Asanoa sp. WMMD1127: one gene and its partner. The protein of the gene in region 1 interacts with the protein of each later gene in a pairwise test. Links are inferred from orthologs where the notes say so. Each region holds a gene or a part of one and is shown in the gene's direction. Other genes may lie near its edges.

The links.
Region 2: the proteins of O7635_RS23680 (region 1) and O7635_RS13925 interact in binary tests that used the Escherichia coli proteins (3 or more experiments, as listed by UniProt). The link is inferred for Asanoa sp. WMMD1127 from one-to-one orthologs.

Annotation. Positions count from the first base shown.
Region 1 is NZ_JARUBP010000001.1:4,938,417-4,943,370, forward strand. The notes cover bases 878-3,860. They hold O7635_RS23680 (Gfo/Idh/MocA family oxidoreductase), read left to right. Parts: upstream 878-1,886; coding sequence 1,887-2,834; downstream 2,835-3,860. Other genes in these bases: O7635_RS23670 (RNA polymerase sigma-70 factor), read right to left, coding at 878-924; O7635_RS23675 (SDR family oxidoreductase), read right to left, coding at 951-1,694; O7635_RS23685 (TIM barrel protein), read left to right, coding at 2,831-3,664; iolC (5-dehydro-2-deoxygluconokinase), read left to right, coding at 3,661-3,860. Outside these bases: O7635_RS23665 (D-2-hydroxyacid dehydrogenase), read left to right, coding at 1-39; more of O7635_RS23670, read right to left, coding at 46-877; more of iolC, read left to right, coding at 3,861-4,602; O7635_RS23695 (aldolase), read left to right, coding at 4,595-4,954. UniProt on the Escherichia coli protein: Hydratase involved in the degradation of sialic acids. Catalyzes the reversible conversion of the dehydrated form of N-acetylneuraminate (Neu5Ac), 2,7-anhydro-N-acetylneuraminate (2,7-AN), to Neu5Ac.
Region 2 is NZ_JARUBP010000001.1:2,907,844-2,912,642, reverse strand. Bases 777-3,604 are described here. They hold O7635_RS13925 (ATP-binding cassette domain-containing protein), read left to right. Parts: upstream 777-1,617; coding sequence 1,618-2,592; downstream 2,593-3,604. Other genes in these bases: O7635_RS13915 (MetQ/NlpA family ABC transporter substrate-binding protein), read left to right, coding at 3,259-3,604; O7635_RS13920 (methionine ABC transporter permease), read left to right, coding at 2,604-3,245; O7635_RS13930 (ABC transporter permease), read left to right, coding at 777-1,457. In the rest of the region: O7635_RS13935 (ABC transporter ATP-binding protein), read left to right, coding at 1-231; more of O7635_RS13930, read left to right, coding at 228-776; more of O7635_RS13915, read left to right, coding at 3,605-4,080; O7635_RS13910 (FG-GAP-like repeat-containing protein), read left to right, coding at 4,162-4,799. UniProt on the Escherichia coli protein: Part of the ABC transporter complex MetNIQ involved in methionine import. Responsible for energy coupling to the transport system. It has also been shown to be involved in formyl-L-methionine transport.

The DNA of each region.
Region 1 (4,954 bases):
GAGCTGCGCAACCTCTACCGGCGCGACCTCGGCTACTGAGCCCGCTCAGGCGAACTGGCGGAGCTTGTCGGGGTTGGCGACGATGAACAGCTGGTCGATGCCGCCGGCGGAGGCGGTCAGGGCGATCAGCGCCTCCGGCGTGCCCTCGGCGGTCAGCACCAGGACGCCGGTCTCGCCGTTGGCCTCGACCGGGCGGAACGTCGACGTGCTCCAGAACTTCCGCAGCACGTTGTCGAGGAAGTTGCGCACGCGGTCGGGGCCGGCGATGTCCTTGCGGGCCGCGTGCACCCGGCCGCCGCCGTCGTTGCGGGCCACCACGTCGCCGGCCAGCAGCTGCTCGAAGGCGGCCAGGTCGCCGTCGCGCGAGGCGGCCAGGAAACCGTCGATCAGGCGGCGGTGCTGGACGCGGTCGACCGGCGACGTGCGCTCCGCGGTGATGTGCCGGCGGGCCCGGCTGACCAGCTGCCGCGCGTTGGCCTCGCTGGTCTCGAGGACCTCGGCCACCTGGCGGTGCGCGTACCCGAAGGCCTCGCGCAGGATGTAGGCCGCCCGCTCGGCCGGCGCCAGCCGCTCCATCAGCAGCAGCACGCCCATCTCGAGCGCGGCCGCCCGTTCGGCGCCGAGCGCGGGGTCGGCACTGGTGTCGACGGGCTCGGGCAGCCACGGCCCGACGTAGGACTCGCGCCGCGCCCGCGCGCTCGTGGCGGCGTTGATGGCGAGCCGGGTGGCGGTGGTGGACAGGAACGCGGCGGGGTTGTCGACCTTCCGGCGATCGGTGCGCTGCCAACGCATCCACGCCTCCTGGACGACGTCTTCGGCATCGCTGACCGAACCCAGCATCCGGTACGCGATGCCGAAGAGCCGTCCGCGTACGGCCTCGAACTGCGCGAGGTCCTCGGCGGTAACGTCGTCGGCGCCGGTCACCCGACAACCCTAGCCACGCTTGGGCCCTACTGCCGGGCGCGCCAGTCGGCCAGTGTGACGGCGCCCGCGCGGTAGTCGCCGGTCGGCACGATCGTGTCGTCGGCCATGACCTGCCCGAAGTACGGGGCCGCCGGGTCGGCGACGACCTCGCGCGGGTCGCCCTTGGCGGCCAGCGCCTCCCGGATCACCTCGTCGAACCGCATGCGCTGCGGCCCGGCCACCTCGACCGCCCCGTTGACCGCCGGCGCCGTCGCGGCGTCGGCGACCGCCCTGGCCACGTCGGCGGACGCGATCGGCTGGAACGACACCGGCGCGATGCGCACCGTGTCGCCGTCGGTGGCGGAGTCGGCGATGCCGCCCAGGAACTCGAAGAACTGCGTCGCCCGGACCACGGTGTACGGGACACCCGACTCGGCGATCAGCCTCTCCTGCACGACCTTCGCGGGCAGGTAGCCGCTGTCCGGGCTGCGCTCGGCGCCGACGATCGACAGCGCCACGTGGTGGCCCACCCCGGCCGCCCGCTCCGCGGCGAGCAGGTTGCCGGTCGACTTCGTGAAGAACTCCATCACGTCATCCGGCGCGAACGACGGTGAGTTGGTGACGTCGACCACCACGTCGGCCCCGTCGAGCGCGCCGGCCAGACCCTCCCCGGTCACGGTGTTGACGCCGGTCGACGGCGACTGCGGCACCGCCTCGTGCCCCGCCTGCTTCAGCAGGCTCACCACCTGAGAACCGATCAGCCCGGTCCCGCCGAAAACCACGATCTTCATCTGAAAACCCCTCCGGTCAGTCTCGCGCGGCACGGTGTCGCGCCGCCGAGAGTTCGACCGGATAGGCGTCCCGATCTGTGACAGCCGGGCCGAACGTGACGCCCGTCGCAGGAGAGCCGGCTCAGTTCAGAACGTCAGTATGTCAGTACAAATGCTTGACAACATTTCCGCGGCGCGGCGAGACTCGCTGGCATGCGCATCGGACTCGTCGGCGCGGGGCGCATCGGCGCATTGCATGCCGCCACCTTGGCTTCGCTGCCGTCCGTCACCGGCCTCGTGATCAGTGACGTCGATCCCGATCTGGCCCGGGTGCTCGCCGACAAGGTCGGCGCGGAGGTCGCGACCGGCCTGCCGGCGGGGGTCGACGCGGTCGTCGTCACCACACCCACCTTCACCCACCGTGAGCTGGTCGAGCAGGCGGCCGCCGCCCGGCTGCCGGTGTTCTGCGAGAAGCCGGTGGCGCCCGACGTCGCCGGGACAGTCGCCGCCCTGGCCGCCGTCCGCGCCGCCGGCGTGCCGCTGCAGGTCGGCTTCCAGCGCCGCCACGACGCGGGCATCGTCGCCGTCCGCGACGCGATCGCCGATGGCCGGCTCGGCCGTCTCCATCTGGTGCGCTCGGCCACCCACGATCCCGCCCCGCCGCCGGCCGGCTACGTCGCCACCTCCGGCGGCATCTTCCGCGACTGCGCGGTGCACGACTTCGACGCGGTCCGCTTCGTCACCGGCCGGGAGGTGGTCGAGGTGTCGGCCACCGGGGCCAACCGGGGCGCGGGGTTCTTCGCGGCGGCGGACGACGTCGACACCGCGGTCGCCACGCTGACCCTCGGCGACGGCACACTCGCGGTCTGCACGGCGACCCGCTACAACGGCGCCGGCTACGACGTCCGCCTCGAGGCGCACGGCGCGGCCGGCACCCTGACCGCGGGGCTCGACACGCACGCGCCGCTGCCGCCGGGCTTCGGTGAGCGGTTCGGCGACGCGTACGCCGCCGAGCTCTCCGCCTTCTGCGCCCTGGTCGCCGGCGCCGGGCCCAACACCTGCCCGGGCGAGGAGGCCCTGGCCGCGCTGCTGGTCGCCGAGGCCGCCGACCGCTCCCGCCGCGAAGGCCGGCCGGTGCGCGTCGCGGAGGTGGCCGCATGATCCGCGTGGCCGGGGCGCCGATCTCCTGGGGCGTCTGCGAGGTGCCCGGCTGGGGGCACTGTCTTCCGCCCGAGCGGGTGCTCGCCGAGATGGCCGCCCTGGGGCTGACCGCGACGGAGCTCGGCCCCGACGGCTACCTGCCGGCCGACCGCGGGCCGCTGCTCGCCCGGCACGGCCTCGCCGTGGCCGGTGGTTTCGTGCCGGTGGTGCTGCACGACCCGGCCCACGACCCGCTGCCGGCGCTCGCCGAGGCCCTGCCGAGCTGGGAGGGTGTGCTGGTGGTGGCCGCCGCCACCGGCGTCGACGGCTACGACGCCCGGCCCGAGCTCGACGCCACGGGTTGGCGCACGCTGCTGTCCAACCTCGACCGGATCGCCGCGCTCGGCGTGACCGCGGCCCTGCACCCGCACGTCGGGACGATGGTGGAGCGCGCCGACGAGGTGCGCCGCGTGCTCGACGGCTCGGCGATCCCGCTCTGCCTCGACACCGGCCACCTGCTTGCCGGCGGCACCGACCCCGCGTCGCTCACGCGGGAGGCGCCGGACCGGATCGCGCACGTCCACCTCAAGGACGTCGACGCGTCCCGGGCCGCCCGGGTACGCGCGGGCGAGGTCACCTACACCGACGCCGTCCGGGCCGGCATGTACCGGCCGCTGGGCGACGGCGACGTCGACGTGGCCGCCATCGTGTCCACCTTGACGGCCGCCGGCTACGCGGGATGGTACGTGTTGGAGCAGGACACCATGCTCGACACGGACCCACCGCCCGGCCAGGGCCCGGTCACCGACGTCCGCCGGAGCCTGGAACACCTGCGGAAGGTGGCGGCATGAGCGCTTTCGACGTCGTGGCTATGGGGCGGCTGGGGGTCGACCTCTATCCGGAGCAGGTCGGCGTCAAGTTGGCCGACGTGCGTACGTTCGCGAAGTCGTTGGGCGGCACCGCCGCGAACGTCGCGGTCGCCGCCGCCCGGCACGGCCGCCGGGTCGCGCTGGTCAGCGGCACCGGCGCGGACCCGTTCGGCGACTACCTGCACGACGAGCTGCGCGGCTACGGCGTCGACGACCGCTGGGTCGCGATCGTGCCGGACCTGCCGACCCCGGTGACGTTCTGCGAGATCTTCCCGCCGGACCACTTCCCGATCTACTTCTACCGCTACCCGAGCGCGCCCGACCTGCAGATCGCGGCGGCCGACCTCGACCTCGACGCGCTGCGGGCCGCCGGGGTGCTCTGGCTGACCGGCACGGGCCTGTCCGTCGAGCCGACCCGCGGCACCCATTTCGCCGCCCTGCGGGCCCGGGACCGGGCGCCACTGACCATTCTCGACCTCGACTACCGCGCCGCGTTCTGGCCGGACCCGCAGAGCGCCGGCGCCGCCTACCGGGAAGCGCTGCCGCTGGTGACGGTGGCGGTCGGCAACGCCGAGGAGTGCGCGGTGGCCACGGGCGAGCGTGACCCGGAGCGGGCCGCCGCGGCCCTGCTCGGGTTCGGCGTCGAGATCGCGGTGGTCAAGCTCGGCGGCGACGGGGTGCTCGGCGTGACCGCGACCGAGGCGGTCCGGGTGCCGCCCGTCCACGTGGAGGTCGTCAACGGCCTCGGCGCCGGTGACGCGTTCGGCGGCGCGCTCTGCCACGGCCTGCTCGCCGGCTGGCCGCTGGCCCGGGTGCTGGCCTTCGCCAACGCGGCCGGCGCGCTGGTCGCCGGCCGGCTGGCCTGCGCGCCCGACATGCCGACGTCCCGCGAGGTGGAGGAACTGGTGGCCCATGCGTGAGGAAGCCCTGCGGGAGCTGGTCCGCACCCGCGCCGAGGAGCCGGAACGGCTGGCCGCGACGGCCGCCGCCCGGCGCCGCCGGCCGCGGCTCACCGAGACCGGCCGCCTGATGCTGATCGCGGCCGACCATCCGGCCCGCGGCAACCTCGCGGTCGGCCGGCGGAGCATGGCGATGGCCGACCGGATCGACCTGCTCGACCGGCTGCGGGTGGCGCTGTCGCGGCCCGGCGTCGACGGCGTGCTCGGCACCCCGGACGTCATCGAGGACCTGCTGCTGCTCGACGGCCTCGACGGCAAGGTGGTCATCGGCTCGATGAACCGCGGCGGCATCCCGGGCACGGCGTTCGAGATC
Region 2 (4,799 bases), 2.0 Mb from region 1 along the record:
GAGCGGCAGCGGGTGGCGATCGCCCGGGCCGTGGTCGGCGAGCCGGCCGTCCTGCTCGCCGACGAGCCGACGGGCAACCTCGACTCGGCCGCCGGCGCCGGGGTGCTGGCGCTCCTGCGTGACCTGCACGCCGGCGGCACCACCGTCGTCGTGATCACCCACGACCGCGACATCGCCGCCGAGCTGCCGCGCCAGATCCGCATGCACGACGGCGAGGTGGTGGCGTCATGAGCGAGGCGGTGCGGCGCCGTGGGCGGTCCGGGCGGCTTTCGCCGGCGCGGATGGGGTTGCGGGACGTGGTGCGGGTCGGGGCCGTGGGCCTGCGGACCCGGCCGACGCGGGCCCTGCTGTCCGCGCTGGGTATCGCGATCGGGATCGCGGCGATGATCGCGGTGGTCGGCATCTCGTCGTCGTCGCGGGCGGACCTCGACCGGGAGCTCGCGGCGCTCGGCACCAACCTGCTGACCGTCAGCCCGGGCCAGTCCATCTTCGGCGAGGACGCCAGCCTGCCGCCGGCGGCGGAGTCGATGATCGAGCGGATCGGGCCCGTGCGGTCCACGTCGGCGATCGGCGTCGTCGAGGGCGCAAGCGTCTATCGGTCGGACCGCATCCCGGCGGCGCAGACCAACGGCCTGGCCACCTATGCCGCCCGGCTCGACCTGCCGGCGGCCGTGTCCGCGACGCTCCGAAGTGGAGTGTGGCTGAACGAGGCCACGCAACAGTATCCGGCGGTGGTGCTGGGCGACGCGGCCGCGCGGCGGCTGGGGATCAGCCGGGCCGGGCCCGAGGTCGAGATCATCGTGGGCGGCGAGCGGTTCGTGGTCGTGGGCATCCTGGCGCCGGTCGCCCTGGCCGAGAACCTGGACAGCGCCGCGATCATGGGTTGGCCGGTGGCCGAGCGGCTGTTCGGCTTCAACGGGCATCCGACGACGGTCTACACCCGGTCGGCCGAGAGCCAGGTCGAGGCGGTCCGCGCGGTCCTCGGCCCGACCGCGAACCCCGAGGCGCCGAACGAGGTCGACGTCTCCCGTCCGTCCGACGCGCTGCGCGCCCAGCAGGCGGCCGGCGCGGCGTTCACCGGGCTGCTGCTCGGCCTCGGCGCGGTAGCCCTGCTGGTCGGCGGCGTCGGGGTGGCCAACACGATGGTCATCTCGGTGCTCGAACGGCGTGGCGAGATCGGCCTGCGCCGGTCGCTGGGTGCCACCCGGGGCCAGGTCCGCACCCAGTTCCTGGCCGAGTCACTGCTGCTGTCCGCCCTCGGCGGCGTCGGCGGGATCCTGCTCGGGGTCCTGGTGACCACGGGGTACGCGGCCTACCAGCACTGGCCGACCACGGTGCCGGGCTGGGCGACGGCCGGCGGGCTGGCGGCCACCGTGCTGATCGGTGGCGTCGCCGGGCTGTACCCCGCGATCCGGGCCGCCCGGCTCTCCCCGACGGAGGCGTTGGCAGCACCGTGACGGATGAGGCCGCTGATACTGCACCTAACTAGTAGGATATGTGGGTTTGCTCACGTTCGGTTGAGTGAAACCGCCTCCAGGCTGCACGGTGAGTGGTCGTGGATCCGCATCACGCGGGTCCACGACCGTGTCTCCAGAAGTCAGGACGGCGAACCCCACCGTGATCCGCATCGACGGTCTACGCAAGACGTACCGGGGCCGTGGTGGCGAGGTCGCCGCCGTGGCCGGTGTCGACCTGACCGTGCGCGCCGGCGAGGTCTTCGGCGTGCTGGGGCGCAGCGGCGCCGGTAAGAGCACGCTGCTGCGCTGCGTCAACATGCTCGAACGGCCCGACGCCGGGACCGTGACCGTCGACGGCGTCGACCTCGGCGCGCTCAACGAGACCGGCCTGCGGGCCGCCCGGCAGCGGATCGGCATGATCCATCAGCATTTCGCGCTGCTGTCGTCGCGTACCGCCGCCGGGAACGTCGCTTTTCCGCTCGAGGTGATGGGCGTGCCACGGCGGGAACGCGCGGCCCGGGTCGCGGAACTGCTCGACCTGGTGGGCCTGCGCGACCGCACCGACGCGTATCCGGCGCAGCTCTCCGGCGGTCAGAAGCAGCGCGTCGGGATCGCCCGGGCGTTGGCCGGCGAGCCCAAGGTGCTGCTCTCCGACGAGGCGACCTCGGCGCTCGACCCCGAGACGACCGGCTCGATCCTGGCGCTGCTGCGTGACCTCAACCAGCGCCTCGGCCTGACCATCCTGCTGATCACGCACGAGATGGAGGTCGTCAAGCGGATCTGCGACTCGGTGGCGATCATGAGTGACGGCCGGATCACCGAGGCGGGCCCGGTGCACGAGCTGTTGGCCCGGCCCGACTCGGCGCTCGCCCGCGGCATCTTCCGGCTCGGACCACCGCCGGACCTCCCCGGCGCCACGGTCGTCGACCTGACGGTCGTCGGCGACGGCACGCTGCTCTCCGACGTCGCCCGCGCGCACGACGTCGACGTACGCCTGCTCGATGGTGCCGTCGAGACGCTGGCCGGCGGGCGCGCGGGCCGGCTGCGGATCGCGCTGCCCGGCCCGCCGTCGGCGAACGAGGCGGCGGTGCGGCAGCTCCGCGCCGGCGCCGTCGCCGTGGAGGTGCACCCGTGACCTGGACCGAGATGTTCCCGCTGCTGTGGGAGGCGACGAAGGAGAGCGCCTACATGGTGCTGGTCGCCACGCTGCTGACCGCCGTCGGCGGCCTGCTGGTCGGCGTCGCGCTGGTGCTGACCGACCGCGGCGGCCTGCTCGCGGCTCGCCCGGTCAACGCGCTGCTCGGCCTGATCGTCAACATCGGACGGTCGCTGCCGTTCATCATCCTGCTCGTCGCCATCATCCCGTTCACCCGGGCCGTGGTCGGCACGACGATCGGCACCTCGGCCGCCATCGTGCCGCTGGTCGTCGGCGCCATCCCGTTCTACGCCCGCATCGTGGAGACCGCGATCCGCGAGGTCAGCCGCGACGTGATCGCCGCCGCGCGGGCGATGGGCGCCTCCCGCCGCGAGATCGTCGTCAAGGTGCTGCTCCGCGAGGCGCGCCCGGGCCTGGTCGCCGGCCTCACGATCACCGTGATCGCCCTGGTCGGCTACTCGGCGATGGCCGGCGTGGTCGGCGGCGGCGGGCTCGGCGACCTGGCCATCCGCTACGGCTACCAGCGCTTCGAGACCGAAGTCATGATCGCCACCGTCGTGCTGCTCGTCGTGTTCGTGCAGCTCGCCCAGATGCTCGGCGACTTCGTCGCCCGGCGTTTGTCACACCAGTAGAAAGGCACTCATCGTGCGTCGCACCATCGCCACCGTCCTCGCCACCGCCGGTCTCGTCCTGGGGCTGGGCATGGCCGCCTGTGGCTCGGACTCCGCCGCCTCTTCCGCCGACGCGCCGCTCAAGGTCGGCGTCAGCCCGGTGCCGCACGGCGAGATCCTCCGGTACGTCGCGGACAAGCTCGCGCCGGCCGAGGGACTCAAGCTCGACATCGTCGAGTTCAACGACTACATCCAGCCCAACGTGGCCCTGCAGGACAAGCAGCTGGACGCCAACTACTTCCAGCACGTCCCGTACCTCTCCGAGGAAGTTGCCTCGAAGGGCTATGAATTCACGGCGCTGAAGCCGGTGCACATCGAGCCGCTCGGCCTCTACTCGAAGAAGGTCGGCAGCGTGGCCGATCTGCCGGTCGATGGCGTGGTCGCCATACCCAACGACCCGTCGAACTCGGGGCGGGCGCTGAACCTGCTGGCCGCCAACGGCATCATCACGCTCAAGGACGGCGCGGGCGTCAAGGCCACCGAGGCGGACATCGCGTCGAACCCCAAGAACCTGAAGTTCGAGGCGCTGGAGGGCGCGCAACTGCCCCGCAGCCTGGAGGACACCGCGGCGTCGGTCATCAACGGCAACTACGCGATCGAGACGGGCCTGACCCCGGCCAAGGACGCGCTGGCGCTGGAGAAGGGCGAGAACAACCCGTACGCGAACCTGGTCGTGGTGCGCACGGGCGACGAGAACGACCCGCGGATCGTCAAACTGGAGAAGCTCCTGCACTCGCCCGAGGTCAAGAAGTTCATCGAGGACAAGTACGCGGGGTCCGTGCTGCCGGCCTTCTGACCGAGCGGCGACCGGCAATTGACCGGCAGTTCGCGACCGGGCACGGGCCGGTGAACCACTGCCCGTCGCAGGCTGAGCCGCATGACATTCATCGGAAGGCGCAGGGGTACGGCCCGGCGTGCCCTGGCGGTCGGCACCGTCGCGGGCGTCGCGTCGGCGCTGCTGGTCGCATGGCCGGTCGGCGCGCAGGCGGCGGTGACGTCGCTTCCCAACGGTGCGCTCATCTATCAGGCGGGCGACAACGAGGGCTTCGTCAACGTCTACGCGGCCGACAGCAACGACTCCGTCGACCGCTTCCCGACGTTCATGAACGGCGACGACCAGCTCGTCACCGGTGACGTCGACGGTGACGGCGTCGAGGAAGTCGTCGTCATGGGCACGGCGACCGGCGGCGTCACCGTCTTCAACGAGGGCGTCGGTCGCGATCCGTTCGCGGCGTACGCCAACGAGGGCGACGACCTCGCGACCGGCGACCTCAACGGCGACGGCGTCGAAGAGATCATCATCGCCGGCGACGAGGACGGTGGCATCGAGGTCTACAACGAGTTCGGCGACCTGCTCTCGAGGTTCGACACCAACTTCGACGAGCACGACATGCTGGCCGCCGGCGACCTCGACGGTGACGGCGTCGAAGAGATCATGTACGTCGGCGACGGCAACGGCGACCTCTACGTGCGCCGGATGGACGGATCGGAGTTCGTCACCGGGTTCTTCGACAC